2 linked regions of the Streptomyces venezuelae genome follow. The protein of the gene in region 2 binds, or shares a complex with, the protein of the main gene of each other region. Links are inferred from orthologs where the notes say so. Each region holds a gene or a part of one and is shown on either strand. Other genes may lie near its edges.

The links.
Region 1: the proteins of secG (region 2) and secY are in contact, whole or in part, in a crystal structure (PDB 5AWW), measured with the Thermus thermophilus proteins. The link is inferred for Streptomyces venezuelae from one-to-one orthologs. Residues at the interface, in WP_223903268.1 of Thermus thermophilus: Tyr5, Ile9, Tyr12, Leu13, Ala16, Leu19, Val20, Val23, Leu24, Gln26, Glu27, Pro28, Gln30, Gly31, Ala32, Asp34, Leu35, Met36, Gly37, Gly38, Ser39, Ala40, Asp41, Leu42, Phe43, Ala45, Arg46, Val48, Tyr53, Thr56; in WP_096411648.1 of Thermus thermophilus: Leu14, Gln16, Arg17, Phe20, Ile34, Pro35, Pro37, Ile72, Arg108, Arg109, Asn112, Gln113, Arg116, Ile117, Ile120, Pro145, Gly146, Trp147, Phe152, Phe155, Val156, Val159, Thr160, Val162, Ala163, Gly164, Ala166, Leu167, Trp170, Glu173.

Annotation. Positions count from the first base shown.
Region 1 is NZ_CP029192.1:3,729,608-3,743,633, forward strand. The notes cover bases 796-3,618. They hold secY (preprotein translocase subunit SecY), read right to left. Parts: upstream 2,953-3,618; coding sequence 1,639-2,952; downstream 796-1,638. Other genes in these bases: map (type I methionyl aminopeptidase), read right to left, coding at 796-888; DEJ48_RS15765 (adenylate kinase), read right to left, coding at 986-1,639; rplO (50S ribosomal protein L15), read right to left, coding at 3,177-3,618. Outside these bases: more of map, read right to left, coding at 52-795; more of rplO, read right to left, coding at 3,619-3,632; rpmD (50S ribosomal protein L30), read right to left, coding at 3,634-3,816; rpsE (30S ribosomal protein S5), read right to left, coding at 3,816-4,421; rplR (50S ribosomal protein L18), read right to left, coding at 4,463-4,846; rplF (50S ribosomal protein L6), read right to left, coding at 4,850-5,389; rpsH (30S ribosomal protein S8), read right to left, coding at 5,411-5,809; DEJ48_RS15810 (type Z 30S ribosomal protein S14), read right to left, coding at 6,031-6,216; rplE (50S ribosomal protein L5), read right to left, coding at 6,222-6,779; rplX (50S ribosomal protein L24), read right to left, coding at 6,779-7,102; rplN (50S ribosomal protein L14), read right to left, coding at 7,105-7,473; rpsQ (30S ribosomal protein S17), read right to left, coding at 7,573-7,860; rpmC (50S ribosomal protein L29), read right to left, coding at 7,860-8,084; rplP (50S ribosomal protein L16), read right to left, coding at 8,084-8,503; rpsC (30S ribosomal protein S3), read right to left, coding at 8,509-9,342; rplV (50S ribosomal protein L22), read right to left, coding at 9,342-9,689; and 6 more genes. UniProt on the Bacillus subtilis protein: The central subunit of the protein translocation channel SecYEG. Consists of two halves formed by TMs 1-5 and 6-10.
Region 2 is NZ_CP029192.1:6,776,095-6,790,238, reverse strand. The notes cover bases 7,240-10,180. They hold secG (preprotein translocase subunit SecG), read right to left. Parts: upstream 8,855-10,180; coding sequence 8,624-8,854; downstream 7,240-8,623. Other genes in these bases: DEJ48_RS29805 (phosphoglycerate kinase), read right to left, coding at 9,740-10,180; tpiA (triose-phosphate isomerase), read right to left, coding at 8,957-9,733; DEJ48_RS29820 (RNA polymerase-binding protein RbpA), read right to left, coding at 8,129-8,464; pgi (glucose-6-phosphate isomerase), read right to left, coding at 7,240-7,939. Outside these bases: tkt (transketolase), read left to right, coding at 1-1,113; tal (transaldolase), read left to right, coding at 1,148-2,266; zwf (glucose-6-phosphate dehydrogenase), read left to right, coding at 2,273-3,796; glucose-6-phosphate dehydrogenase assembly protein OpcA, read left to right, coding at 3,793-4,875; pgl (6-phosphogluconolactonase), read left to right, coding at 4,872-5,651; DEJ48_RS29830 (DUF2087 domain-containing protein), read right to left, coding at 5,705-6,199; more of pgi, read right to left, coding at 6,287-7,239; more of DEJ48_RS29805, read right to left, coding at 10,181-10,951; gap (type I glyceraldehyde-3-phosphate dehydrogenase), read right to left, coding at 11,053-12,063; DEJ48_RS29795 (M14 family metallopeptidase), read right to left, coding at 12,253-14,144. UniProt on the Bacillus subtilis protein: Involved in protein export. Participates in an early event of protein translocation.

The sequences.
Region 1 (14,026 bases), 3.0 Mb from region 2 along the record:
CGAGAAAGTCTGCCCCACGACGAAGATCCTTAAGCAACGGGGTACCGCACCTCAGCCCAGCGGGTCCGGCGCGGTCGTCACGCCGTACTCCGCGAGCTTCGCCTTCCCGCAGTCCGGGGCCGTCAGGACGATCGGGCCCTCCTCCGTGAGGGCGATCGAGTGCTCCCAGTGGGAGGACCACGTGCCGTCCGTCGTGATGACGGTCCAGTCGTCCTCCAGGACCTCCGTCCGCGGGGTGCCGAGGGAGACCATGGGCTCGATGGCGAGGCAGAAGCCGGGGACCAGCTTCGGGCCCTTGCCGCGGCGGCGCTCGACGTAGTTCAGGAGGTGCGGGTCCATGTGCATCTCGGTGCCGATGCCGTGGCCGCCGTAGTCCTCGACGATCCCGTACTTGCCGCCGCCCGGCTTCGGCTGCCGGCGGATGTACGTCTCGATGGCGCGGGAGATGTCGACGAGGCGGTTGCCCTGCTTCATCGCGGCGAGCCCGGCCCACATCGACTCCTCGGTCACCCGGGAGAGCTCGATCAGCTCCGGAGCGTGACCCGTGCCCACGAACGCCGTGTAGGCCGCGTCGCCGTGCCAGCCGTCGACGATGGCGCCCGCGTCGATGGAGATGATGTCGCCGTCCTTCAGGACGGTCTTGTCGTCCGGGATGCCGTGCACGACGACCTCGTTGACCGAGGTGCAGATCGTGGCGGGGAATCCGCCGTACCCGAGGAAGTTCGACTTCGCGCCGTGCTCGGCGATCACCTTGCGGGCGACCTCGTCCAGATCCTTCGTGGTGGCGCCGGGCACCGCGGCCTCACGGGTCGCGGCGTGAATCGCGGCGACGACAAGGCCCGCCTCACGCATCTTCGCGATCTGCTCGGGGGTCTTGATCTGCACCATGAGGTTCCGCTCTCCGTCTTCCGTCCGACAACCGACGTATACAACACTACGGCCGCGGTCCCCCGAGGGGCACCGCGGCCGGAAACAGCGTACTGAACTACTTGTCGCCCTTGAGCGCGTCCATCGCGCGCGCGGTGACCTCGTCCACCTTGCCGAGCGCCGAGATCGTCACGACCAGACCCTGGGTCCGGTAGTAGTCGATGATCGGCTCGGTCTGCGTGTGGTAGACCTCGAGGCGCTTGCGGACCGTGTCCTCACTGTCGTCCTCGCGCTGGTAGAGCTCGCCGCCGCAGACGTCGCAGACGCCCTCGACCTTCGGCTTGCTGTACGTCACGTGGAAGACGTGGCTGGAGTCCTTGCGGCAGATCCGCCGGCCCGCGATCCGCTTGACGACCTCGTCCTCCGGGACCTCCAGGTCCAGGACGGCGTCGAGCTTCACGTCGTCGGCCTTGAGCGCCACGTCCAGCGCCTCCGCCTGCGACACGTTGCGCGGGAACCCGTCGAGCAGGAAGCCGTTCTCGGCGTCCGACTGCGCCATGCGGTCCTTCGCCATGCCGATGGTCACCTCGTCGGGGACGAGGTTTCCGGCGTCCATGTACGCCTTCGCCTGCTTGCCCAGGTCCGTGCCCTGGCTGATGTTGGCACGGAAGAGGTCGCCCGTGGAGATGTGCGGGATCGACAGGTTCTTGGCGAGGAACGCGGCCTGCGTTCCCTTGCCCGCACCGGGCGGCCCGACGAGGACGATTCGCATCAGCGGAGGAACCCTTCGTAATTGCGCTGCTGGAGCTGGCTCTCGATCTGCTTCACGGTTTCCAGACCCACACCCACGATGATGAGGATGCTCGTCCCGCCGAACGGGAAGTTCTGGTTCGCCTGGAAGCCCACCAACGCCATCGTCGGCACAAGAGCGATCAGACCCAAATACAGCGAACCCGGCCAGGTGATCCGGTTGAGTACGTAACTCAGGTACTCAGCGGTCGGACGGCCAGCCCGGATGCCCGGGATGAAGCCACCATACTTCTTCATGTTGTCGGCGACTTCCTCGGGGTTGAAGGAGATCGCGACGTAGAAGAAGGCGAAGAAGACGATCAGGATGAAGTACGTGGCGATGTAAATCGGGTGGTCACCCTTGGTCAGGTTCGCCTCGATCCACGTCTTCCATCCCGAGTTGCCGCCCGCGAACTGAGCCACGAGGGCCGGAATGTAAAGCAGTGACGAGGCGAAGATCACAGGGATGATGCCCGCCTGGTTGACCTTCAGCGGAATGTACGTCGACGTACCGCCGTAGGACCGGCGACCGATCATTCGCTTCGCGTACTGGACCGGAATGCGGCGCTGCGCCTGCTCGACGAAGACCACCAGACCGACCATCACGAGACCGACCGCGATGACGGTGCCGAACTCGATCCAGCCGCCCGCCAGGTCACCCTGCTGCTTGATGGCCCACAGGGCGCTCGGGAAGGTCGCGGCGATCGAGATGAACATCAGGATCGACATGCCGTTGCCGATGCCGCGGTCGGTGATGAGCTCGCCGAGCCACATGACACAGGCCGTACCTGCGGTCATCGTGATGACCATCGTGACGGTGACGAAGATCGACTGGTCGGGCACGATCTCGCTGGCCACGGGGCAGCCCTGGAAGAGGGTGCCGGTGCGGGCGGTGGCGACGAGGCCGGTGCCCTGGAGGATCGCGAGCGCGATGGTCAGATAGCGCGTGTACTGCGTGATCTTCGCGGTGCCGGCCTGGCCCTCCTTCTTGAGGGCCTCGAGTCGCGGGATCACCACGGTCAGCAGCTGCAGAATGATGCTCGCCGTGATGTACGGCATGATGCCGAGCGCGAAGATCGTGATCTGCAGCAGCGCGCCACCGCTGAACATGTTGACGAGACCGAACAGGCCCTGGTTCGCATTGGCGTTGTCGATGCAGGTCTGGACGTTCCGGTAGTCGACACCGGGAATCGGCACATGCGTACCCACCCGGTAGATCACGATGATGCCGAGTGTGAAGAGCAGCTTCTTGCGCAGGTCGGGCGTCTTGAACGCCCGGGCGAACGCGGTGAGCACGGTGCCTCCTGCGACCCCCGCGCGCGTGCGCCAGAGGTGGTGGTCTGAGGTTCGACGAATACGTATCAGTCAAGAAAACCGTGCGGACAGACCGCACGGAGCTTAGACAGTGCACGCCACCTTACCGGCGACCGTGCCCCCCTAGGAACGACCAACCGGGGATGCCCCTTTTGTGGGGCATCCCCGGCTGGGAATCGCTCATGTCATCGACACGTCTGGATGAATCAGACGAGCTCGGTGACGGTACCGCCGGCGGCGGTGATCTTCTCCTTGGCGGAGCCGGAGACGGCGTCGACCGTCACCTGCAGCGCCACGGTGACCTCACCCTGGCCGAGCACCTTGACGAGGCTGTTCTTGCGAACGGCACCCTTGGCGACGAGACCCTCGACGGTGACCTCGCCACCCTCCGGGTACAGCGCGCTCAGCTTGTCGAGGTTCACGACCTGGAACTCGGTCTTGAACGGGTTCTTGAAGCCCTTGAGCTTCGGGAGACGCATGTGGAGGGGCATCTGGCCACCCTCGAAGCGCTCCGGAACCTGGTAACGGGCCTTGGTGCCCTTGGTACCACGACCAGCGGTCTTACCCTTGGACGCCTCACCACGACCCACACGGGTCTTGGCGGTCTTGGCGCCCGGGGCGGGCCGGAGGTTGTGGACCTTCAGCGGGTTCTGCTCCGCCATGTCAGTCGACCTCCTCAACCGTCACGAGGTGGCGGACGGTGTGCACCATTCCGCGGAACTCGGGGCGGTCCTCCTTGACGACCTGCGTGTTGATGCCCTTGAGACCAAGGGAACGCAGGGTGTCGCGGTGGTTCTGCTTGCTGCCGATGTACGACTTCGTCTGCGTGATCTTGAGCTGTGCCATTACGCACCCGCTCCCGCACGCGCACGAAGCAGAGCCGCGGGGGCGACGTCCTCGAGGGGCAGACCACGGCGAGCCGCGATCTCCTCGGGACGCTGCAGGCCCTTGAGGGCCGCCACGGTCGCGTGCACGATGTTGATCGCGTTGTCGGAGCCCAGGGACTTCGACAGGATGTCGTGCACGCCGGCGCACTCGAGCACGGCACGCACCGGGCCACCGGCGATAACACCGGTACCGGGGGAAGCAGGCTTGAGCAGGACGACGCCCGCGGCCTTCTCGCCCTGGATCGGGTGCGGGATGGTGCCCTGGATACGGGGGACCTTGAAGAAGTGCTTCTTGGCCTCCTCAACACCCTTGGCGATGGCGGCCGGCACCTCCTTGGCCTTGCCGTAACCGACACCCACGGTGCCGTCACCGTCGCCCACTACGACGAGCGCAGTGAAGCTGAAGCGACGACCACCCTTCACAACCTTGGCGACGCGGTTGATCGCGACAACGCGCTCAACGTACGCGGTCTTCTCGGCGGCGGCGTTGCCACCGTCGCGACCCTTCCGGTCCCGCCGCTCGCCGCCACCGGCACCGCCACCGCGGCGCTGGGGTCCAGCCATTGGAATTACCTCTCTCTGTTTCCGCTAGCTACGGAACCGACTCAGAACTTGAGTCCGGCTTCGCGGGCGGCGTCCGCCAGGGCGGCGATGCGCCCGGCGTACTGGTTACCACCACGGTCGAACACGACAGTCTCGACACCGGCGGCCTTGGCGCGCTCGGCGACCAGGGCGCCGACCGACTTGGCGGCCGCGGACTTGTCGCCCTCGGCGCCGCGGATCGTGGTGTCCAGGGTCGACGCCGACGCAAGGGTGTGACCCTTGATGTCGTCGATGACCTGGGCCACGATGTGGCGGTTCGAGCGCGTCACGACCAGGCGAGGACGCTCAGCCGTACCCGAGATGTGCTTACGGATGCGGATGTGACGACGCTTGATGGCAGCACGCTTGTAAGCGTCGCCCTTAGCAATCTTGACACCGTATGCCATGGCTTACTTACCCGCCTTTCCGACCTTGCGGCGGATGACTTCGCCTTCGTACTTGACGCCCTTGGCCTTGTACGGGTCGGGCTTGCGCAGCTTGCGGATGTTGGCCGCAACCTCGCCGACCTTCTGCTTGTCGATGCCCTCGACCGAGAACTTGGTCGCCGATTCGACCTTGAAGGAGATGCCCTCGGGCGCCTCGATCAGGATCGGGTGGCTGTAGCCGAGCGAGAACTCCAGGTTGGAGCCCTTCGCCAGGACGCGGTAACCGACACCGCTGATTTCGAGCTTCTTCACGTAACCCTGGGTCACGCCGGTGATCATGTTCGCCACCAGCGTGCGGGACAGGCCGTGGAGGGCCTTGTTCTGACGCTCGTCGTTCGGGCGGGTGACGTTCAGGACGCCGTCCTCACCCTTAGCGATCTCGATCGGCGCGACGATGGTGTGGCTCAGGGCACCCTTGGGGCCCTTGACCGCGACCGTCTGGCCGTCGATGGTGACGTCCACGCCGGCGGGAACCGTGATGGGGAGCTTGCCAATACGCGACATTAGCTATTCCTCCGTTCCCGACTACCAGACGTAGGCGAGGACTTCCCCACCTACGCCCTTCTTGCCTGCCTGCTGGCCGGTCAGGAGACCGTGCGACGTGGAGATGATCGCCACGCCGAGGCCGCCGAGGACCTTCGGCAGGTTGGTGGACTTCGCGTAAACCCGGAGACCGGGCTTGGAGATCCGCTTGATGCCCGCAATGGAGCGCTCACGGTTCGGGCCGAACTTCAGCTCGAGAACGAGGTTCTTGCCGACCTCGGCGTCCTCGACCTTCCAGCCCGTGATGAAGCCCTCCTGCTGGAGGATCTCCGCGATGTGAGACTTGATCTTGCTGTGCGGCATCGCCACGGTGTCGTGGTACGCCGAGTTCGCGTTACGCAGACGAGTCAGCATGTCCGCGATCGGATCAGTCATGGTCATGAATTGGCCTTCGGCCTCTCTCGCCGGGGTTTCCTATCTGCGCCATCCCTCTCCCCACTCAGAGGCGGGACGGGTGCGGCGCGGGGACCTACGGCGTAGTAAGTCGGTCAGGGCGGCAGACGCCCAACCCTCCTAGCCTAAGCCATCTGGAGGAGGGCGGCTGCCAGCCCTTTACTTACCGAGAGATCCAGGAGTCCCAAAAACCTTCGAAAAGGTGGGGACTACCAGGAGCTCTTGGTCACGCCCGGCAGCTCGCCACGGTGAGCCATCTCACGAAGGCACACGCGGCAGAGGCCGAACTTGCGGTAGACGGAGTGCGGACGGCCGCAGCGCTGGCAGCGGGTGTACGCACGCACACCGAACTTGGGCTTACGAGCAGCCTTGGCAATCAGAGCCTTCTTCGCCATCTCGCTTACGCCTCCTTGAACGGGAAGCCGAGGTGACGAAGGAGCGCACGGCCCTCAGCGTCGTTGGTCGCCGTGGTCACCACGGTGATGTCCATACCCCGGACGCGGTCGATCTTGTCCTGGTCGATCTCGTGGAACATGACCTGCTCCGTGAGACCGAAGGTGTAGTTGCCACGGCCGTCGAACTGCTTGGGGGACAGACCACGGAAGTCGCGGATGCGCGGCAGCGCGAGCGACAGGGTGCGGTCCAGGAACTCCCACATGCGGTCGCCACGGAGCGTGACGTGGCAGCCGATCGGCTGGCCCTCGCGCAGCTTGAACTGCGCGATGGACTTCCGGGCCTTCGTCACGGCCGGCTTCTGACCGGTGATCGTGGTGAGGTCGCGGATGGCGCCGTCGATCAGCTTCGAGTCACGGGCGGCGTCGCCGACACCCATGTTGACCACGATCTTGACCAGGCCGGGGATCTGCATGACGTTCTCGTACGAGAACTCCTCACGCAGCTTGCCCGTGATCTCCTCGCGGTACTTCGTCTTGAGACGCGGAGTGGTGGTGGTCGTCATCAGATGTCCTCACCCGTCCGCTTGGCAACGCGGATCTTGTTGCCCTCGTCGTCGAAGCGGTAACCGACGCGCGTGACGACCTTGTTGCCGTCCTTCTCCACGACCAGCTGGACGTTGGAGACGTGGACGGGGGCCTCGGTGGTCACGATGCCGCCGGCCTGCGAGCCGCTGGCGGTCGGGCCGGCCTTCGTGTGCTTCTTGACCCGGTTGACACCCTCGACCAGGACGCGCTCGTCGCGCGGGTAAGCGGCAATGACCTTGCCCTGCTTGCCCTTGTCCTTACCGGTGATGACCTGGACCAGGTCGCCCTTCTTGATCTTCATGCTTACAGCACCTCCGGCGCGAGCGAGATGATCTTCATGAACTTCTTCTCGCGCAGCTCACGGCCGACGGGGCCGAAGATACGGGTGCCGCGAGGGTCGCCGTCGTTCTTCAGAATGACGGCGGCGTTCTCGTCGAAGCGGATGTACGAGCCGTCCGGACGGCGGCGCTCCTTGACGGTGCGAACGATGACCGCCTTGACGACGTCACCCTTCTTCACGTTGCCACCGGGGATCGCGTCCTTCACGGTGGCGACGATGACGTCACCGATGCCCGCGTAGCGGCGACCCGAGCCACCGAGAACACGGATGGTGAGAATTTCCTTCGCACCCGTGTTGTCGGCGACGCGCAGTCGCGACTCCTGCTGGATCACGTCTATCTCCTGTTTGTCTGCCGGTTCCCCCGGGGCAGTTCAGCGAACTGCCCCGGGAGCCTGGCGGAACGAACTCCGAGGGGGGTGCCCCTCGGAGAATTACTTGGCCTTCTCGAGGATCTCGACGATGCGCCAGCGCTTGGTGGCGGACAGCGGACGCGTCTCCATCAGGAGGACGCGGTCGCCGACGCCGGCAGCGTTCTGCTCGTCGTGCGCCTTGAGCTTGTTCGTACGGCGGATGACCTTGCCGTACAGCGCGTGCGTCACGCGGTCCTCGACAGCGACGACGACGGTCTTGTCCATCTTGTCGCTGACGACCAGACCCTGACGGGTCTTGCGGAAGCCGCGCGCGGCCTTCGTCTCTTCAGTCACGTTGCTCTCGCTCATCAGGCGCTCTCCACCGTCTCGATGCCCAGCTCGCGCTCACGCATGAGGGTGTAGATCCGCGCGATGTCCTTACGGACGGCCTTGAGCCGGCCGTGGTTCTCGAGCTGGCCCGTCGCCGCCTGGAAGCGGAGGTTGAACAGCTCTTCCTTGGCCTCGCGAAGCTTGTTGACAAGCTCCTCGTTGCCCAGCTCGCGCAGCTCGGACGCCTTGGTACCGGCCGACATCACGACTCACCTGCCTCGCGCCGGACGATGCGGCACTTCATCGGAAGCTTGTGAGCAGCGCGGGTGAGCGCCTCACGAGCAATCTTCTCGTTCGGGTACGACAGCTCGAACATCACGCGTCCGGGCTTGACGTTGGCGATCCACCACTCCGGAGAACCCTTACCGGAACCCATGCGGGTCTCGGCAGGCTTCTTGGTGAGGGGGCGGTCCGGGTAGATGTTGATCCAGACCTTGCCACCGCGCTTGATGTGACGCGTCATGGCGATACGAGCGGCCTCGATCTGACGGTTCGTCACGTACGCCGGGGTCAGCGCCTGGATGCCGTACTCGCCGAACGCAACCTGCGTGCCACCCTTGGACATACCGCTGCGCTTCGGGTGGTGCTGCTTGCGGTGCTTGACCCTACGGGGGATCAGCATTTCGGTCAGGCCTCCGTTCCGGTGCTCTCAGCAGCCGGAGCAGCGGCGGGCGCCTCGGCCTTGGGGGCCTCGGCGGCCGGAGCCGACTGCTGCGGCTTGCGACCGCGGCCGCCACGCTCGCCACCACGGCCACCGCGGGCCGGGCGGTCGTTGCCACCACGGGCCGGGCGGTTGCCGGCGCGGGCAGCGGCGTTCTCGGCGCGGACCTCGGCGATGTTCTTGACGTCGCCCTTGTAGATCCAGACCTTCACACCGATGCGGCCGAAGGTCGTCTTGGCCTCGAAGAAGCCGTAGTCCACGTTGGCGCGGAGCGTGTGCAGGGGCACACGGCCCTCGCGGTAGAACTCCGAGCGCGACATCTCGGCGCCACCGAGGCGGCCACCACACTGGATCTTGATGCCCTTGGCGCCCGCCTTCATCGCCGACTGCATGCTCTTACGCATGGCGCGACGGAAGGAGACGCGGGAGGACAGCTGCTCCGCGACGGCCTGGGCCACGAGCTGAGCGTCGACCTCGGGGTTCTTGACCTCGAGGATGTTCAGCTGGACCTGCTTGCCCGTGAGCTTCTCGAGGTCACCGCGGATGCGGTCGGCCTCGGCGCCACGACGGCCGATGACGATGCCGGGACGAGCGGTGTGGATGTCCACACGCACGCGGTCACGGGTGCGCTCGATCTCAACCTTCGAGATGCCGGCGCGCTCCATGCCGGACGTCATCATCCGACGGATGGCGACGTCTTCCTTGACGTAGTCCTTGTACAGCTTGTCGGCATACCAACGCGACTTGAAGTCGGTCGTGACACCGAGCCGGAACCCGTGCGGGTTTACCTTCTGGCCCATTACCGGGTTCCTTCCTTGCTGCTGACGACCACGGTGATGTGGCTGGTCCGCTTACGGATCCGGTAGGCACGGCCCTGAGCACGCGGACGGAACCGCTTCAGGGTCGGGCCCTCATCCACGTACGCCTCGCTGATGACCAGCGAAGAGGCGTCGGTGTGGTCGTAGTTGTGCGCGGCGTTGGCAATGGCGCTGTCCAGCACCTTGCCGACCGGCACGCTCGCGGCCTGCGGGGCGAAACGCAGGACCGCCTGAGCCTCCGTGGCATCCATGCCACGGATGAGGTCCACCACGCGGCGGGCCTTCATGGGCGTGACGCGGATGTACCGCGCCTGGGCCCTGGCTTCCATGGTTGTCCCTTCGGTGTTAGTCATAGTCGTTCCACCCCGCACTAGCGGCGCTTCGACTTCCGGTCGTCCTTGACGTGGCCGCGGAAGGTGCGAGTCGGCGAGAACTCGCCGAGCTTGTGGCCGACCATCGACTCGGTGACGAACACCGGGATGTGGGTCTTGCCGTTGTGCACCGCGATCGTGTGACCCAGCATGCTGGGAATGATCATCGAGCGACGGGACCAGGTCTTGATGACGTTCTTGGAACCGGCTTCGTTCTGAGCGTCCACCTTCTTTACGAGGTGGTCGTCGACGAAGGGCCCCTTCTTGAGACTGCGCGGCATCTAAACCCGCTCCTAGCGCTTCTTGTTCGACTTGCGGCGACGGACGATGTACTTGTTGCTCGCCTTGTTGCGATCACGAGTACGACCCTCCTTCTTGCCCCACGGCGAGACCGGGTGACGACCACCGGAAGTCTTGCCTTCACCACCACCGTGCGGGTGGTCGACCGGGTTCATCACGACACCACGCACGGTCGGGCGGACGCCCTTCCAGCGCATACGGCCGGCCTTGCCCCAGTTGATGTTCGACTGCTCGGCGTTGCCGACCTCGCCGATGGTGGCGCGGCAGCGGACGTCGACCAGGCGGATCTCACCGGACGGCATGCGAAGGTGCGCCATGGCGCCTTCCTTCGCGAGCAGCTGCACGGAGGCACCCGCGGAGCGGGCGAACTTCGCGCCGCCGCCGGGCCGCAGCTCGATGGCGTGGATCGTCGTACCCACGGGGATGTTGCGCAGCGCCATGTTGTTGCCGGGCTTGATGTCGGCACCGGGGCCGCTCTCAATCCGGTCACCCTGCTGCGTGCCGCGCGGGGCGAGGATGTAGCGCTTCTCGCCGTCCGCGTAGTGCAGCAGCGCGATGCGCGCCGTGCGGTTGGGGTCGTACTCGATGTGCGCGACCTTGGCCGGCACGCCGTCCTTGTCGTGGCGACGGAAGTCGATCACGCGGTAGGCGCGCTTGTGGCCACCACCCTGGTGGCGAACGGTCACACGACCGGAATTGTTACGGCCGCCCTTGCTGTGCAGCGGGCGAACCAGCGACTTCTCCGGCGTGGACCGCGTTACCTCGACGAAGTCGGCTACGGAGGAGCCACGACGGCCCGGCGTAGTCGGCTTGTACTTGCGGATTCCCATTTCTCAGTCCTCGTCCGATATTCGGACCAGGGCGCTCCGTTAGGAGGCCTGGCCGAAGATGTCGATACGGTCGCCCTCAGCAAGGGTCACGATGGCGCGCTTGGTGTCGGCACGCTTGCCGAACCCGGTGCGCGTACGCTTCCGCTTGCCCTGACGGTTGATCGTGTTGACGCCGGTGACCTTGACCGAGAAGACCGCCTCGACGGCCTGCTTGATCTGGGTCTTGTTGGCGCCCGGAGCCACGATGAACGTGTACTTGCCCTCGTCGAGCAGCGCGTACGACTTCTCGGAGACGACCGGCTTGACGAGGACGTCGCGCGGGTCCGAGAAGGACTTGCTCAGCGGGGTGGGCTCAACGGCGATCTTGCCCTCGGTCGCGATGCGCTTCGCCTTGGCGACGCGCGCGGCCTTGGCGGCCTTCGCGGCCTTGGACGCGATGCTCTGGTGACGGATGGCCATCAGGCTTCGCTCCCTTCGGTGTCAGTGGCCTTCGGGCCGGACACGAAGGACTCGAACGCGGCCTTGGTGAAGACCACGTCGTCCGAGACGAGCACGTCGTACGTGTTCAGCTGGCCCGGCTCCAGGATGTGGACCTGGGGCAGGTTGCGGGCGGAGAGCAGCGAAGTCTCGTCCGCGCGGTCGATGACCAGGAGCACGTTCTTGCGCTCGCTGACCTTGCCGAGCAGCGTCTTCGCGGCCTTCGTGGAGATGTCGCCCTCGACCACGTTGGTGACAACGTGGATGCGGGAGTTGCGCGCCCGGTCGGTGAGGGCGTGACGCAGAGCGGCAGCCTTCATCTTCTTGGGCGTGCGCTGCGAGTAGTCACGCGGCACGGGGCCGTGGACGACGCCACCGCCGGCGAACTGCGGCGCACGGGTCGAACCCTGGCGCGCGCGGCCGGTGCCCTTCTGGCGGTAAGGCTTCTTGCCACCACCACGGACTTCGCCGCGGGTCTTGGTCTTGTGCGTGCCCTGACGGGCCGCGGCCAGCTGCGCGACGACGACCTGGTGGATCAGCGGGATGCTGATCTTCTCGACGTCGAAGATCTCCGCGGGGAGCTCGACCGTCCCGGTCTTGTCGCCTGCCGGCGAAAGGATGTCAATGGTGCTCATGGGTTACCTCAGGCCCCCTTGGCCGCAGTACGGACCAGGACGAGGCCGCCGTTCGGACCAGGAACCGCGCCCTTGATGAGCAGCAGACCCTTCTCCGCGTCAACGGCGTGGACGGTCAGGTTCTGGGTGGTGACCCGCTCGCTGCCCATGCGACCGGCCATGCGCTGGCCCTTGAACACACGGCCGGGCGTGGCGCAGCCACCGATGGAACCGGGCTTGCGGTGCACGCGGTGGGCACCGTGGGAGGCCTTGCCACCGGCGAAGTTGTGACGCTTCATCACACCGGCGAAGCCCTTGCCCTTGCTCTTGCCGGTGACGTCGACCTTGATACCGGCCTCGAACGTCTCGGCAGTCAGCTCCTGGCCGAGGGTGTACTCGCTGGCACCAGCGGTACGGATCTCGACGAGGTGGCGACGGGGGGTCACGTCGGCCTTGGCGAAGTGGCCCTTGAGGGGCTTGTTCACCTTGCGCGGGTCGATCTCGCCGAAGGCGATCTGGACCGACTCGTAGCCGTCGCTGTCATTCGTACGGACCTGGGTAACGACGCAGGGTCCGGCCTTGACCACGGTCACCGGGACGACACGGTTGTTCTCGTCCCAGACCTGGGTCATGCCGAGCTTCTCGCCCAGGATGCCCTTGATCTGCTTGGTCATCTTCTTCGCGCCCTTCAGAGCTTGATCTCGATGTCAACGCCGGCCGGAAGGTCCAGGCGCATCAGCGAGTCAACGGTCTTGGGGGTCGGGTCGAGGATGTCGATCAGGCGCTTGTGCGTGCGCATCTCGAAGTGCTCGCGAGAGTCCTTGTACTTGTGCGGCGACTTGATGACGCAGTACACGTTCTTCTCAGTGGGCAGCGGCACCGGGCCCGCGACCGACGCACCAGTGCGGGTCACCGTCTCGACGATCTTCTTCGCCGAGGAGTCGATGACCTCGTGGTCGTAGGCCTTGAGCCGGATGCGGATCTTCTGTCCCGCCATGGCTACTTAGTAGTCCTTCGTCTCGAACGCTCTGGCCCCCGGAAGGTCCTTTTTTCTACTTCCTCCGACCCACGCGGTCGGGCGTGTCGCAGTCCCGCTCACACAGTTCTCCCGAAGGAGTTCCCTGCTAGGGGCTGCGGCCCTGAACGACCGCGGGTCCGGGGGAAGAAACCCACCGGGCGCCTGGTTGAGCCACCGCACCGCACTTCCCGGAAGATTCCCGTACGTCCGCCAAAGCGCTGCCGTTCGGATCCTCGCGGACCCTGGGGCAGATAAGGCGACGAGTACTGTGGGACTCGCTTCCGGTCCTCCCGGCGGGAGGCGCGCAGCATCGGCACTCAACCGAGCAACCAGGACAGTCTGCCATACGGGGCACGTGTGGTGCCAATCGAGCCGAAGAGAGTACCCCCTGGGTGACGGAGATCAAACCCGGGGCGGGTGCGGCGCGCCGGTGATCCATTCGGCAGGGTGGGCCGCGTGAGCGCTGCAACCACCCCCGGCCCCGCTTCCTCCCACGGAAGTAAATCAACCCGCGCTTCGCGGAGGACCCGGCCTTCTCGCACGTGAGCGGCCCCGCCGAGTACGCGGACGGGGCGACCCGCCCCGTCCGGTACGTGGCCGTCGCGGACGACGGCGGCACCGTCACCACGTACGTGTGGGCGTGCGACGAGGACGACGCGGCGGGCTGGATCGTACGCGCGGACGCCGGAACCGCGGCGCGGAACGACACCCGGTGGATGACGCGGCTGCGCCGCGCGAAGGCCGCCGGCCTGGCCCCCGAGACGGCTCTGACCACCCTGCTCCGGGAGCCCTCCGCCCTCCCCGGCTCGCTCTCCACCGCCCCGAGCCTGAAGGCCCTGTACGACCTGGCGGACCAGCCCTACCGACGCTCCGTGTGGAGGTCGTCCCGCGCGGCCCTCCTGGGCCTGGCGATCGGCGACGTGATGGGCCGCCCCCTCTCCGCCCTCCCGCAGCAGGTCCACCACGTGTGCCGTCAGGTCGCTCGCCGCCAAGGCCGTGGGGTGGGCGTGCGTGAGGGCTGCCTGTAGTTGGGCGATTCCCGAGCGTTGATCGGGG
Region 2 (14,144 bases):
GCCGAGTGGGAGAAGGGCTTCGCCTCGTGGCGCAGCGGCGACTCCGCGCGCGCGGCCGAGTTCGACCGCATCGCCGCGGGCGAGCTGCCGAAGGGCTGGGAGGAGAAGCTCCCGGAGTTCGAGACCGGCAAGGGCGTCGCCACGCGTGCCGCGTCCGGCAAGGTCCTGCAGGCGCTCGGCGCGGTCATCCCCGAGCTGTGGGGCGGCTCCGCCGACCTGGCGGGCTCGAACAACACCACCATCGACAAGAACTCCTCGTTCCTGCCGACGGGCAACCCGCTGCCGGGCGCCGACCAGTACGGCCGCACGATCCACTTCGGCATCCGCGAGCACTCCATGGCCGCGGAGATGAACGGCATCGCGCTGCACGGCAACACGCGCATCTACGGCGGCACCTTCCTGGTGTTCTCCGACTACATGCGCAACGCCGTGCGTCTGTCCGCGCTGATGCACCTGCCGGTGACGTACGTGTGGACGCACGACTCCATCGGTCTCGGCGAGGACGGCCCGACCCACCAGCCGGTCGAGCACCTGGCCTCGCTGCGCGCCATCCCGGGCCTGAACGTCGTGCGCCCGGCCGACGCGAACGAGACCGCCATCGCGTGGCGCGAGATCCTCAAGCGCTACACCAAGGAGTTCGGCAAGGGCGCCCCGCACGGCCTCGCGCTGACCCGCCAGGGCGTCCCGACGTACGAGCGCAACGAGGACGCCGCCAAGGGTGGCTACGTGCTGTTCGAGGCCGAGGGCGGTGCGCCCGAGGTCGTACTGATCGGTACCGGCTCCGAGGTCCAGCTCGCCGTCGAGGCGCGCGAGCAGCTGCAGGCCGCCGGCGTCCCGACGCGCGTCGTCTCGATGCCGTCGGTCGAGTGGTTCGAGGAGCAGGACCAGGGGTACCGGGACTCGGTGCTGCCGCCGTCGGTGAAGGCGCGCGTGGCGGTGGAGGCGGGCATCGGCCTGACCTGGCACCGCTTCGTGGGTGACGCCGGACGCATCGTCTCGCTGGAGCACTTCGGTGCGTCGGCGGATGCCAAGGTGCTGTTCCGCGAGTTCGGTTTCACCGCAGACGCGGTGGCCGAGGCGGCCCGGGAATCGATCGCCGCCGCCAAGCGCTGACGCCCATATACGACCAAGTAGGAGATGTAATTCCATGACAGACGCACTCAAGCGCCTTTCAGAAGAAGGCGTCGCGATCTGGCTGGACGACCTGTCGCGCAAGCGGATCACGTCCGGTAACCTCGCCGAGCTGATCGACCAGCAGCACGTCGTGGGCGTCACGACCAACCCCTCGATCTTCCAGAAGGCGATCTCGCAGGGCGACGGTTACGACCAGCAGCTCTCGGACCTCGCCGCCCGCGGGGTCACCGTCGAAGAGGCCATCCGGATGATCACGACGGCGGACGTCCGTGACGCCGCCGACATCCTGCGCCCGGTCTTCGACGCGACCGGCGGTCAGGACGGCCGGGTGTCGATCGAGGTCGACCCGCGGCTCGCCCACAACACCAGGTCGACGGTCGCCGAGGCCAAGCAGCTGGCGTGGCTGGTGGACCGGCCGAACACGCTCATCAAGATCCCCGCGACGAAGGCGGGCCTGCCCGCGATCACCGAGGTCATCGGCCTCGGCATCAGCGTCAACGTGACGCTGATCTTCTCGCTGGAGCGCTACCGCGCGGTCATGGACGCCTTCCTCGCCGGCCTGGAGAAGGCCAAGGAGCGCGGCCTGGACCTCTCGAAGATCCACTCGGTGGCGTCCTTCTTCGTGTCCCGCGTGGACACCGAGATCGACAAGCGTCTGGACGGCATCGGCACGGACGAGGCCAAGTCCCTCAAGGGCAAGGCCGCGCTGGCCAACGCCCGTCTCGCCTACGAGGCGTACGAGGAGGTCTTCTCCTCGGACCGCTGGGCCGCCCTGGACAAGGCGCAGGCCAACAAGCAGCGTCCGCTGTGGGCCTCGACCGGCGTGAAGGACCCGGCGTACAAGGACACCCTGTACGTCGACGACCTCGTCGCGCCCAACACGGTGAACACGATGCCGGAGGCGACCCTGGAGGCCACGGCCGACCACGGGTCGATCACGGGCAACACCATCGCGGGCACGTACGACCAGGCGCGCGCCGAGATCGCCGCGGTGGAGAAGCTCGGCATCGGCTACGACGAAGTCGTGCAGCTCCTTGAGGACGAAGGCGTCGAGAAGTTCGAGGCGTCCTGGACCGACCTGCTCAAGTCCACCGAGGCCGAGCTCAAGCGCCTCGCTCCCGCGAAGGGCTGACCCACTTTGTCAAGCAGCAATCCGCTGCGTGACGCCGCAGACCGACGGCTCCCGCGTATCGCGGGGCCGTCGGGCCTGGTCATCTTCGGTGTCACGGGCGATTTGTCCCGTAAAAAGTTGATGCCTGCTGTCTATGACCTCGCGAACCGGGGTCTGCTGCCGCCGGGCTTCGCCCTCATCGGCTTCGCCCGCCGTGAATGGCAGGACGAGGACTTCGCGCAGGAGGTGCACGACGCCGTCAAGCAGCACGCGCGCACGCCCTTCCGCGAGGAGGTCTGGCAGCAGCTCATCCAGGGCATGCGCTTCGTCCAGGGCAACTTCGACGACGACGACGCCTTCGAGCAGCTGAAGTCCACCATCCAGGAGCTGGACAAGGCGCAGGGCACGGGCGGCAACTTCGCCTTCTACCTCTCCGTGCCCCCGAAGTTCTTCCCCCAGGTCGTCCAGCAGCTCAAGAAGCACGAGCTCGCGGACGCCCCCGAGGGCTCCTGGCGGCGCGCCGTCATCGAGAAGCCGTTCGGCCACGACCTGGCGTCGGCCCAGGACCTCAACGCGATCGTGCACGAGGTGTTCGCCCCGGACCAGGTGTTCCGGATCGACCACTACCTCGGCAAGGAGACCGTCCAGAACATCCTGGCGCTCCGCTTCGCCAACCAGATGTTCGAGCCGATCTGGAACCGGTCGTACGTGGACCACGTGCAGATCACCATGGCCGAGGACATCGGCATCGGCGGCCGCGCCGGCTACTACGACGGCATCGGCGCCGCCCGTGACGTCATCCAGAACCACCTGCTCCAGCTGATGGCGCTGACCGCGATGGAGGAGCCCGCCTCCTTCGACGCCGACGCGCTCGTCGCCGAGAAGGCGAAGGTGCTCGGCGCCGTCCGGCTGCCGAAGGACCTCGGCAAGGACACCGTGCGCGGGCAGTACGCCGCGGGCTGGCAGGGCGGCGAGAAGGCCGTCGGCTACCTCCAGGAAGACGGCATCGACCCCAAGTCGAAGACCGACACCTACGCGGCCATCAAGCTGCAGGTGGACAACCGCCGTTGGGCGGGCGTCCCCTTCTACCTGCGCACCGGCAAGCGCCTCGGCCGGCGCGTCACCGAGATCGCGGTCGTCTTCCAGCGCGCCCCGCACTCCCCCTTCGACCACACCGCCACCGAGGAGCTCGGGCAGAACGCGATCGTCATCCGCGTCCAGCCCGACGAGGGCATCACGGTGCGGTTCGGCTCGAAGGTGCCCGGCACCTCCATGGAGATCCGGGACGTCTCGATGGACTTCGCGTACGGCGAGTCCTTCACCGAGTCCAGCCCGGAGGCGTACGAGCGTCTGATCCTCGACGTCCTGCTCGGCGACGCCAACCTCTTCCCGCGCACGGAGGAGGTCGAGCTGTCCTGGAACATCCTCGACCCGATCGAGGAGTACTGGGACAAGCACGGCAAGCCCGCGCAGTACCCGGCCGGCACCTGGGGCCCGACCGAAGCGGACGAAATGCTCGCACGAGACGGACGGAGCTGGCGCCGGCCATGAAGATCGACCTCACGGACACCACGTCCAGCAAGATCAACAAGGCGCTCGTGCAGGGCCGCCGCGCGATCGGCACGCCGGCCGTCGGCATGGTGCTCACCCTCGTCATCGTCACCGACGAGGAGAACGCCTACGACTCCCTGAAGGCGGCCAGCGAGGCCTCCCGCGAGCACCCCTCGCGCACCCTCGTGGTCATCAAGCGCGCCGCCCGCTCGCCCCGCGACCGCACCACCTCGCGCCTCGACGCCGAGGTCCGGGTCGGCGCGGACGCGGGCACCGGCGAGACGGTGATCCTGCGGCTCTACGGAGAGGGCATCAACCACGCCCAGTCCGTCGTCCTGCCGCTGCTGCTCCCCGACGCGCCGGTGGTCGCCTGGTGGCCGGTGAACGCCCCGCTGGACCCCGCCAAGGACCCGCTGGGCGCCCTGGCCCAGCGCCGCGTCACGGACACGTACGCGGCCGAACAGCCGATCCACGAGCTGACCGCGCGCGCCGAGGCCTACCACCCCGGCGACACCGACCTGGCCTGGACCCGCATCACGCCGTGGCGCTCCATGCTGGCCGCCGCGCTCGACCAGGTCACCTGCAAGGTCACCTCGGTGCAGGTGGAGGGCGAGGAGTTCAACCCGAGCTGCGAGCTGCTCGCCATGTGGCTCGCGGACCGCCTCGACGTCCCCGTGAAGCGCACGCTGTCGGCGGGCCCCGGCCTGACCGGCGTCCGCATGGAGACCACCTGCGGTCCCATCGTGCTCGACCGCGCGGACGGCTCGCTCGCCACGCTCTCCATCCAGGGGCAGCCCGACCGCGCGGTGGCGCTCAAGCGCCGCGAGGTGGCCGAGCTGATCGCCGAGGAGCTTCGGCGCCTCGACCCGGACGACACCTACGCGTCCGCGCTGAAGTACGGCGTGGACCGCCTGGGCGAACCGGCGGAGCGGCCCGAGTCGCTCCGCGACGAGAAGCCGTCCGACGACACGAAGGAAGAGGCCGCGTCCAAGGCGGCCGCTTCGGAGGAGCCGGAGAAGGCGCCCGCCAAGAAGGCCCCGGCCAAGAAGACCGCCGCGAAGAAGGCGGCGGCGAAGTGACCGCGGCCCCGCAGCTCGTCGTCCACCGCGACAAGGAGCTGATGGCGCAGGCCGCGGCGGCCCGCCTCATCACGAAGATCGTCGACGCGCAGGCCGCCCGCGGCCACGCGTCGGTGGTCCTCACCGGCGGCCGCAACGGCAACGGCGTGCTGGCGGCGCTGGCCGCCTCCCCCGCGAAGGACGCGATCGACTGGTCGCGTCTCGACCTGTGGTGGGGCGACGAGCGCTTCCTGCCGGACGGCGACCCGGAGCGCAACTACACCCAGGCCAAGGAGGCACTGCTCGACTCGGTGCCCCTCAACCCGGCCCGGGTGCACCCGATGCCGGCCTCGGACGGCGCGTACGAGGTGGACGCGGCGGCGGAGATCTACGCCGCCGAGCTCACCGCGGCCGCGACCCCGGAGGACCACGGCCCGGTGCCGACGTTCGACGTCCTGATGCTCGGCGTCGGCCCGGACACGCACGTCGCCTCGCTCTTCCCGGAGCTTCCCGCGGTGCGCGAGACGGAGCGCACGGTGGTCGGCGTGCACGGCGCGCCGAAGCCCCCGCCGACCCGCGTCACGCTCACGCTCCCGGCGATCCGGGCGGCCCGCGAGGTGTGGCTGCTCGCGGCGGGCGAGGACAAGGCGAACGCCGCGGCGATCGCCCTGTCCGGCGCCGGTGAGGTGCAGGCCCCCGCGGCAGGTGCCTACGGCCGCTCGCGGACCCTGTGGCTCCTGGACACCGCGGCGGCCTCGCAGCTCCCCCCGGAGCTGTACCCGCCGGCCGTCGCCTGACGGTTCACCGCATTACGTCCCTGAGGGCCCCGCACCATCCCGGTGCGGGGCCCTCAGGCGTCCACGAGGACGCGTCGGTAGCTGGAGCCGTCCTGTTCGCGGACGAGGAGGCCGTCGGTGACGCAGTACCTGCGCAGGGCCGCCGTGTCGTCGTGGACGGTCCGGAACGCGTCGTTGATCTCGCCCTCGCTGTAGGTGCGGTCGGCGTCGAAGAGGGTGTCCGTGAGGTGGACGAGGAGTTCGTGGCGCACGACGGGGCGCACCGGTATGGCCGTCAGACGCCCGTGTGCGAAGAAGCCGGTGAGGCGGCGCGGGACCGTCGGACGGTCGTGCGCGTCGACCGGGTCGGGAGAGCGCCGGAAGACGGCGGGGTCGGCCCGCAGCGAGCCGTCGGGCAGCCGCTCCACGAGCCCGGTGGCGACGAGGCGGCCCAGGTGCTTGCGGGCGACGGCGGAGTCGGCCTCGCGCCGCGGGAGGTCGCCGAGGACGATCCGCGCGTACAGCCTGAGTCTCTCGGGGTCGGCGAGCGCGGCGTGCAACTGGTCCATGACGGGGTCCCTCCCGGCGGGTGACAGAGCCGAAGCAGTGTCACCCGCCGGGCGGGCCGCCCGCATCCGATTAAGCGTCCGTGGGACTCAACGCCCCCGCAGGTCGCGGTACTTGGCGACCAGCGCCGTGGTCGACCCGTCCAGGTCGGGCACCTCGGCGCCCTCGGTCAGCGCGGGCTCGACGCGCTTGGCGAGGACCTTGCCGAGCTCGACGCCCCACTGGTCGAAGGAGTCGATGTTCCACACGGCGCCCTGCACGAAGACCTTGTGCTCGTACAGCGCGATGAGCTGGCCGAGGACCGAGGGGGTCAGCTCCTTGGCGAGGATCGTCGTCGTGGGGTGGTTGCCCTTGAACGTCTTGTGCGGGACGAGCTCCTCCGCGACGCCCTCGGCGCGCACCTCGTCCGGCGTCTTGCCGAACGCGAGCGCCTGGGTCTGCGCGAAGAAGTTGGCCATGAGCAGGTCGTGCTGGGCGACCAGGCCGGGCAGCAGATCGGCGACCGGCTCGGCGAAGCCGATGAAGTCCGCCGGGATCAACTTCGTTCCCTGATGGATGAGTTGGTAGTAGGCGTGCTGGCCGTTGGTGCCGGGCGTGCCCCAGACGACCGGGCCCGTCTGCCAGTCGACCTCCTTGCCGTCCCGGTCGACGTACTTGCCGTTGGACTCCATGTCCAGCTGCTGGAGGTACGCGGTGAACTTGGAGAGGTAGTGCGAGTACGGCAGCACGGCGTGCGACTGCGCGTCGTGGAAGTTGCCGTACCAGATGCCCAACAGACCCATGAGGAGCGGCACGTTGGACTCGGCGGGCGCCGTGCGGAAGTGCTCGTCGACGAGGTGGAAGCCGTCGAGCATCTCGCGGAAGCGGTCGGGCCCGATGGCGATCATCAGGGAGAGACCGATCGCCGAGTCGTACGAGTAACGGCCGCCGACCCAGTCCCAGAACTCGAACATGTTGTCCGTGTCGATGCCGAAGTCGGAGACCTTCTCGGCGTTGGTCGACAGGGCCACGAAGTGCTTGGCGACGGCGTCCTGGCCGGCCTTCAGCTCGGTGAGCAGCCAGTCGCGCGCGGAGGTGGCGTTGGTGATCGTCTCGATGGTCGTGAACGTCTTCGAGGCGATGATGAACAGCGTCTCGGCGGCGTCCAGGTCCCGCACGGCCTCGTGCAGGTCGGCGCCGTCCACGTTCGACACGAAGCGGACCGTGAGGCCGCGGTCGGTGAAGGAGCGCAGCGCCTCGTACGCCATGGCGGGACCGAGGTCGGAGCCGCCGATGCCGATGTTGACGACGTTCTTGATGCGCTTGCCGGTGTGGCCGGTCCACTCGCCGGAGCGGACCTTCTCCGAGAAGGCGCTCATCTTGTCGAGGACAGCGTGCACGGCGGGCACGACATTCTCGCCGTCGACCTCGATGTCGGCGTCCCGCGGCGCGCGCAGCGCCGCGTGCAGGACGGCCCGGTCCTCGGTGGTGTTGATCTTCTCGCCGCGGAACATGGCGTCCCGCAGCCCGAAGACGTCGGTCGCGGCCGCGAGGTCGCGCAGGAGCGTCAGCGTCTCGTCGGTGACGAGGTGCTTGGAGTAGTCGATGTGCAGGTCGCCGACCTGGAGGGTGTACGCCGTGCCGCGCGCCGGATCCGCGGCGAAGAGCTCTCGCAGCTGCACCTCCCCCAGCCGGTCACGGTGCTCGGTGAGCGCCGTCCACTCGGGAATCCGGTCGAGCCTGGCGCGGCTTTCTGCGTTCATCTCGGACTTCAGCCTTCTCTCGTACGCGCGTACGTTAATTGCCCCGCTGCACCCTCCAACCTAATCGATCAGGGAGCGGGATGAGATGTCCGAAACTGTCTCTCCGCACACGTGCCGGAAAGGTGCAAGAACGGGAAACCGGCCGGACACTTATCGGCGTCCGGCCGGTTCCCTTGTCGTATTCAAGTGCTAGATCTCGCCCCGCAGTTTGGCGAGCGCTTCCGCGAGGATGGCCTCCCCGTCCGCGTCGCTGCGCCGCTCGCGTACATACGCCAGGTGCGTCTTGTACGGCTCGGTGCGCGGCGGGTCCGGCGGGTTGTCCCGGTCCTGACCTGCCGGAAAGCCGCAGCGGGGACAGTCCCACGTATCGGGGACCTGCGCGTCGCTGGCGAAGCTCGGCTGCGTCTCGTGCCCGTTGGAGCACCAGAAGGAGATGCGCAGTCGCGGCGCGGACTCACCGCGCTCGGCCTCGCCCATCGGCCCCGCCCCGACCCGACTTCCTCGGATCGCGTTGCCACTTGCCACGGTCGTAACTCCCTGCGTGATGGTGCTGCTGCGGGCGCCTCAGTTTACGTAAGGCCCAACGCGCGTCCAGTGTTGGGAGTTACACCCCACCCCCGGACGCAAGCCCCATGATAAGCCGCACACGCGGGCTCGCACCGGACAAGCGACCAGTGGCTGACGCTAGTTGTTCGCCTTCATCAGAAGGCCGAGCGCGACAATGCACGCGAACCACAGCAGACCGACCACGACCGTGATGCGGTCGAGGTTGCGCTCCGCGACGGAGGAACCGCCGACGGACGACTGCATGCCGCCACCGAACATGTCGGAAAGACCGCCGCCCTTGCCCTTGTGCATCAGCACCAGCAACATCATCAGAGCACTGAAGACGATCAGGGCGATCGAGAACCCCATAACCACGGCTGGACCAACTTCCTCGGATCTTGAATCGACGACGGGGGCCGAAGGCTGGCTCCGACCCCCGTCAGGGTACGACGTAACGCCGCTAGCGCATACTCACTGGTCGCCGAAGCGAACGATCTTGACGAACTCGTCCGAGTCCAGCGCCGCACCGCCGACGAGGGCGCCGTCCACGTCGGGCTGCGCCATGATGTCGGCGACGTTCTTCGCCTTCACCGAGCCGCCGTACTGGATGCGGACCTTGTCGGCGAGCTCCTGCGAGTACAGCTCGGCGAGGCGGCGGCGGATCGCGCCGCAGACCTCCTGCGCGTCCTCGGGGGTCGCGACCTCGCCGGTGCCGATGGCCCAGACCGGCTCGTAGGCGATGACGATGGTCTCGGCCTGCTCGGCCGGGACGTCCTTCAGGCCGCCGTCGAGCTGGTTCAGCGTGTACTGGACCTGCTGTCCTGCCTTGCGGATGTCCAGGCCCTCGCCGACGCAGAGGATCGGGGTCAGGCCGTGCTTGTACGCGGCCTTCACCTTGGCGTTGCAGATCTCGTCGGTCTCGTTGTGGTACTGGCGGCGCTCGGAGTGGCCCACGGCGACGTAGGTGCACTTCAGCTTCGCCAGCATCGGGCCCGAGATCTCGCCGGTGTAGGCACCGGAGTCCTGCGCCGAGATGTCCTGGGCGCCGTACTTGATCTTGAGCTTGTCGCCGTCGACCAGGGTCTGCACGGAGCGCAGATCGGTGAAGGGCGGCAGGACGGCGACCTCGCAGGCCTCGTAGTCCTTGTCCGCCAGGGCGAAGGCGAGCTTCTGGACGTGGGCGATGGCCTCGAGGTGGTTGAGGTTCATCTTCCAGTTGCCCGCCATCAGCGGGGTACGCGTAGTCATCAGGTGTCAGTTCTCCAGTGCGGCGAGGCCGGGGAGCGTCTTGCCCTCGAGGTATTCGAGGGAGGCGCCGCCGCCGGTCGAGATGTGGCCGAATGCGTTTTCGTCGAAGCCCAGGTTACGGACGGCCGCGGCGGAGTCGCCGCCGCCCACCACGGTGAAGCCGTCACAGTTGAGCAGCGCCCGCGCGACCGCGGCGGTGCCGTTCGCGTAGTCGGGGTGCTCGGCGACGCCGACCGGACCGTTCCAGAACACGGTCTCGGCGTCGGCGATCTTCTCGGCGAAGAGCTCCCGCGTCTTGGGGCCGATGTCCAGGCCCTCCATGTCCGAGGGGATGCCGTCCGCGTCGACCGTCTTGAAGTCGGCCGGGGCCTTCGTCTTCAGGTCGGGGAAGTCCGTGGAGACCAGCACGTCGACGGGGAGGACGAGCTCGACGCCGTTCTTCTCGGCGCGCTCCATGTACTCCGTGACGGTCGGGATCTGGTCCTCCTGGAGGAGGGAGATGCCGACCTCGTACCCCTTCGCCTTGAGGAAGGTGTACGCCATGCCGCCGCCGATGAGGAGCCGGTCGGCCTTGCCGAGCAGCTCGTCGATGACGGCGAGCTTGTCGGAGACCTTGGCGCCGCCGAGGATGACGGTGTACGGGCGCTTCACGTCCTCGGTGAGCTTCTTGAGGACGCCGACCTCGGTGGCGATCAGGTAGCCCGCGTAGTGCGGGAGCTTCGCCGGCAGGTCGTACACGGACGCGTGCTTGCGGTGCACGGCGCCGAAACCGTCGCCCACGTAGACATCGGCGAGGGCGGCCAGCTGATCGGCGAACTCGCCGCGCTCGGCGTCGTCCTTGGACGTCTCGCCGGCGTTGAAGCGGAGGTTCTCGACGACGGCGACCTGGCCGGGCTGCAGGCCGTTCACCGCGTCGTGCGCGGCGGGGCCGACGGTGTCCTGCGCGAACGCGACGGGCGCGCCGAGGAGTTCACCGAGCCGCTCGGCGGCGGGCAGCAGCGAGAAGGCCGGGTCCGGGGCGCCCTTGGGGCGGCCCAGGTGCGAGGCCACGACCACCTTGGCGCCCGCGTCGGCGAGGGCCTTGACGGTCGGCAGGACGGCGCGGATGCGGCCGTCGTCGGTGATGGTGGCGCCGTCGAGCGGCACGTTGAGGTCGGCGCGGACGAAGACCCGCTTGCCGTCGACTCCTTCGGCGAGAAGTTCGTCGATCGTCTTCATGAACTGGACTCCTTGGGTGGGCTGACGCGCAACAGGGCCCGGAGCGCGCCTCGTTGCGCGGTCCGGACCCTGTGCTCACATCTTGGTGCCTGCTCTGGTGACTAGAGCTGACCGCCGACGAAGACGGTGAGGTCGACGAGGCGGTTCGAGTAGCCCCACTCGTTGTCGTACCAGCCGAGGATCTTCACCGTCTTGCCCTCCTGGACCATGGTCAGGGAGGAGTCGAAGGTGCAGGACGCCGGGTCGCTGACGATGTCGGACGACACGATCGGGTCCTCGGTGTAGTAGAGGATGCCCTTCAGGTCGCCGTCGTCGGCGGCCTTCTTGAACGCGGCGTTGACCTCGTCCTTGGTGACCTCGCGCTGCAGCTCGACGACCAGGTCGGTGGCGGAGCCGGTCGGGACCGGGACGCGCATCGCGATGCCGTCGAGCTTGCCCTTGAGCTGGGGCAGGACCAGGGCGGTGGCCTTCGCGGCACCGGTCGTGGTCGGAATGATGTTCTCGGCGGCGGCGCGGGCGCGGCGCAGGTCCGAGTGCGGGAAGTCCAGGATGCGCTGGTCGTTGGTGTACGCGTGGACCGTGGTCATCAGGCCCTTGACGATGCCGAAGTTCTCGTCGAGAACCTTCGCCATCGGCGCCACGCAGTTGGTGGTGCAGGAGGCGTTGGAGATGACGTGGTGGTTGGCCGCGTCGTACTTGTCCTGGTTGACGCCCATCACGATCGTGATGTCCTCGTCCTTGGCCGGAGCCGAGATGAGGACCTTCTTGGCGCCGCCGGCGATGTGCTTCTCGGCGTCGGCCTTCTTGGTGAAGATACCGGTGGACTCGACGACCACGTCGACGCCCAGCTGGCCCCACGGGATGTCGGCGGGGTTGCGCTCGGACAGCACCTTGATGGTGTGGCCGTCGACGGTGATGGTGTCCTCGGTGTGCGACACCTCGGCCTTGAGGCGGCCCAGAATGGTGTCGTACTTCAGCAGGTGCGCCGTGGTCGCGGTGTCACCCAGGTCGTTGACAGCCACGATCTCGATGTCCGCACCCTGCTCCAGCAGCGCGCGGAAGTAGTTGCGACCGATGCGGCCAAAGCCGTTGATGCCTACGCGGATCGTCACGAAACCGATCTCCTCGTTGGTACGCCGGTTTTAGACGCCGGCGAGTTGTATGGGATGTCCCCGACCGCCTCCGACCCTACCTCTCTGAAGCCTCTGAGGTGACATCGAGAGGGGCCGTTGGCGGCACAAAGGCCCGTACCCCGCAGTAGGGGTACGGGCCACCGGGTCCTAGGTCCCGATTACGCAGTGTCAGCTGCGCAGATGTGCCAGGGAGGCGCCCATAAGAGCGGCCCTCCCGGCGTCTGTGGGCACGTGCTCGAAGCCGAAGCCGAGGAGCACGCTGTCACGCGCTGTGACCGCCGCGAAGGAGCGGAAGAGCTCCCCGGTCCGCGCCCAGTCGCCTGTGATATTGGGGCTTCCGGCCGGGGGCGGCGCGACGCTCCAGGTGCCGAGCGAGGTCTCGAATCCCTCGGTCTCCGTGGCGTTGCCGTTGATGACGATTTGTGCGTTGTCGGCGAAGAGGCCGCGACCTCCGGTGGAGGGGTCGGTGACGGAGCTGAGGGCCACCTCGATCTTCTTGCCCGCGTAGGGGCTGAGGTCGAAGGCGACGGGTTTCCAGCCGCCGGACGATCCGGTGAAGCTGTTCCAGGCGCCGCTGGTGCCGGACGCCGTGCAGGCGGTCGCGCCGACCGTCAGGTAGTGGCGCAGGAACGGGTGACCGTTGACGAAGAAGCCCGCCTCGCACTCGGCGGGGACGGCGGTGGACGAGTTGCCGTTCTTGTCGGGCAGCGTCGTCCAGTCGTCGGCTCCGGTGGTGTGCGCCTCCAGGAGGCCGTGGTCGTAGCCGGGCTCCAGGTTCCAGTTGAGGGCGAGACGCAGCTCGGGCGCGTCGGCCGCGGTGACGCCGGTCAGGTCGATGGTGCGGGTGAGCCGCTTCCAGTCCTGGTCGGCGTGGACGGCCGAGGCCATGCCCTGACCCGCGAAGGGCGCGTACGGGTTGGTGAGGCCGGGGTAGTCCCCCGCCGCGGCACTCTTGAACTGCGGGAACCGATCGGCGGGCAGCGTCTCGGAGGTGACGGCGAAGCGGCCTGCCTTGTCGAGCGGGTTGGTGTCGGCGGCGGCGAGCGGCGTGGTCACCCCGGAGAGTGCGCCGCTCCCCTTGAAGCTGGTGACCCCCGGCGCGTTGAGCCGCTGGTAGGCGCCCAGGTAGTACTGCGCGAAGTCGTCGGTGAGGGCTTCGCCGAGGTCGACGTTGCCGCCGGTGCGCTCGCCGGACTCGATGAGCTTGCCGCCCTCGTTGAGGTAGTCGCGCAGGGCGAGTTGGGTGGGCGCGCCGGGGACGGGGTCGCCGGTGTAGTGGACGACCGCGGAGAAGTGCGACAGGACGCCGAGCGGGTGCGGTACGCCCTGCTTGGCCACGTCCCAGACGGCGGCGGTGCGTCCGTTGGCCTTGATGGCGTCGACGTACTTCTGGGTCTGGGTGGCCGTCGCGCCCTCCTCGGCGACGACGAGCGTGTTCGCCTTGGGGCGCTCGGCGACGGTGTAGGTGAAGTGCTCGCTCTGGGTGCGGCCCTTCTTCGTACGACCGGTGAACCACACCTCGACCTTGTCGCCGACGCGCGCGTCCTCGATCTCGGCGCGGTACTCGTCGAAGTGGAGGTTGTCCTCGCCGCCGTAGGTCTCGCCGCCCTTCCAGGCCTTGAGGCCGTCGTCGATGGAGTGCGTGCGACCGCCGTTGACGCGGTAGTTGAGCTCCTTGTCGCGCACCGACTTGCGGGCGGTGACGGCGACTTCCTGGTCGCCTCCGCGGGCGTAGGAGGTGGTGAAGGAGTCGGGGGTGAAGTCGGGGGCCTCGATGCCGGTGACGGAGACCGGCTGGTCGGGGTGGAGTGCGGTCTCGGCGACGGCGAGCGCGAACGGGACGTTCTTGGCGAACTCCTGCTGGATCAGCTTCTCGTCGTCCGGGAAGGTGAAGATCGAACCGCAGTCCTCGGGCTTCCACGCGTCATTGGGGTCCACGTTCGACGCGGTCTGGCAGGTGGACATCTCCGGGGTGAACATCGAGAAGCCGTTGACGTTGCCCGCGTGCCCGTCGGCCTCGCCGTTGGTGGTGTAGAGCTCGGAGGACACCTGCGGGTGGT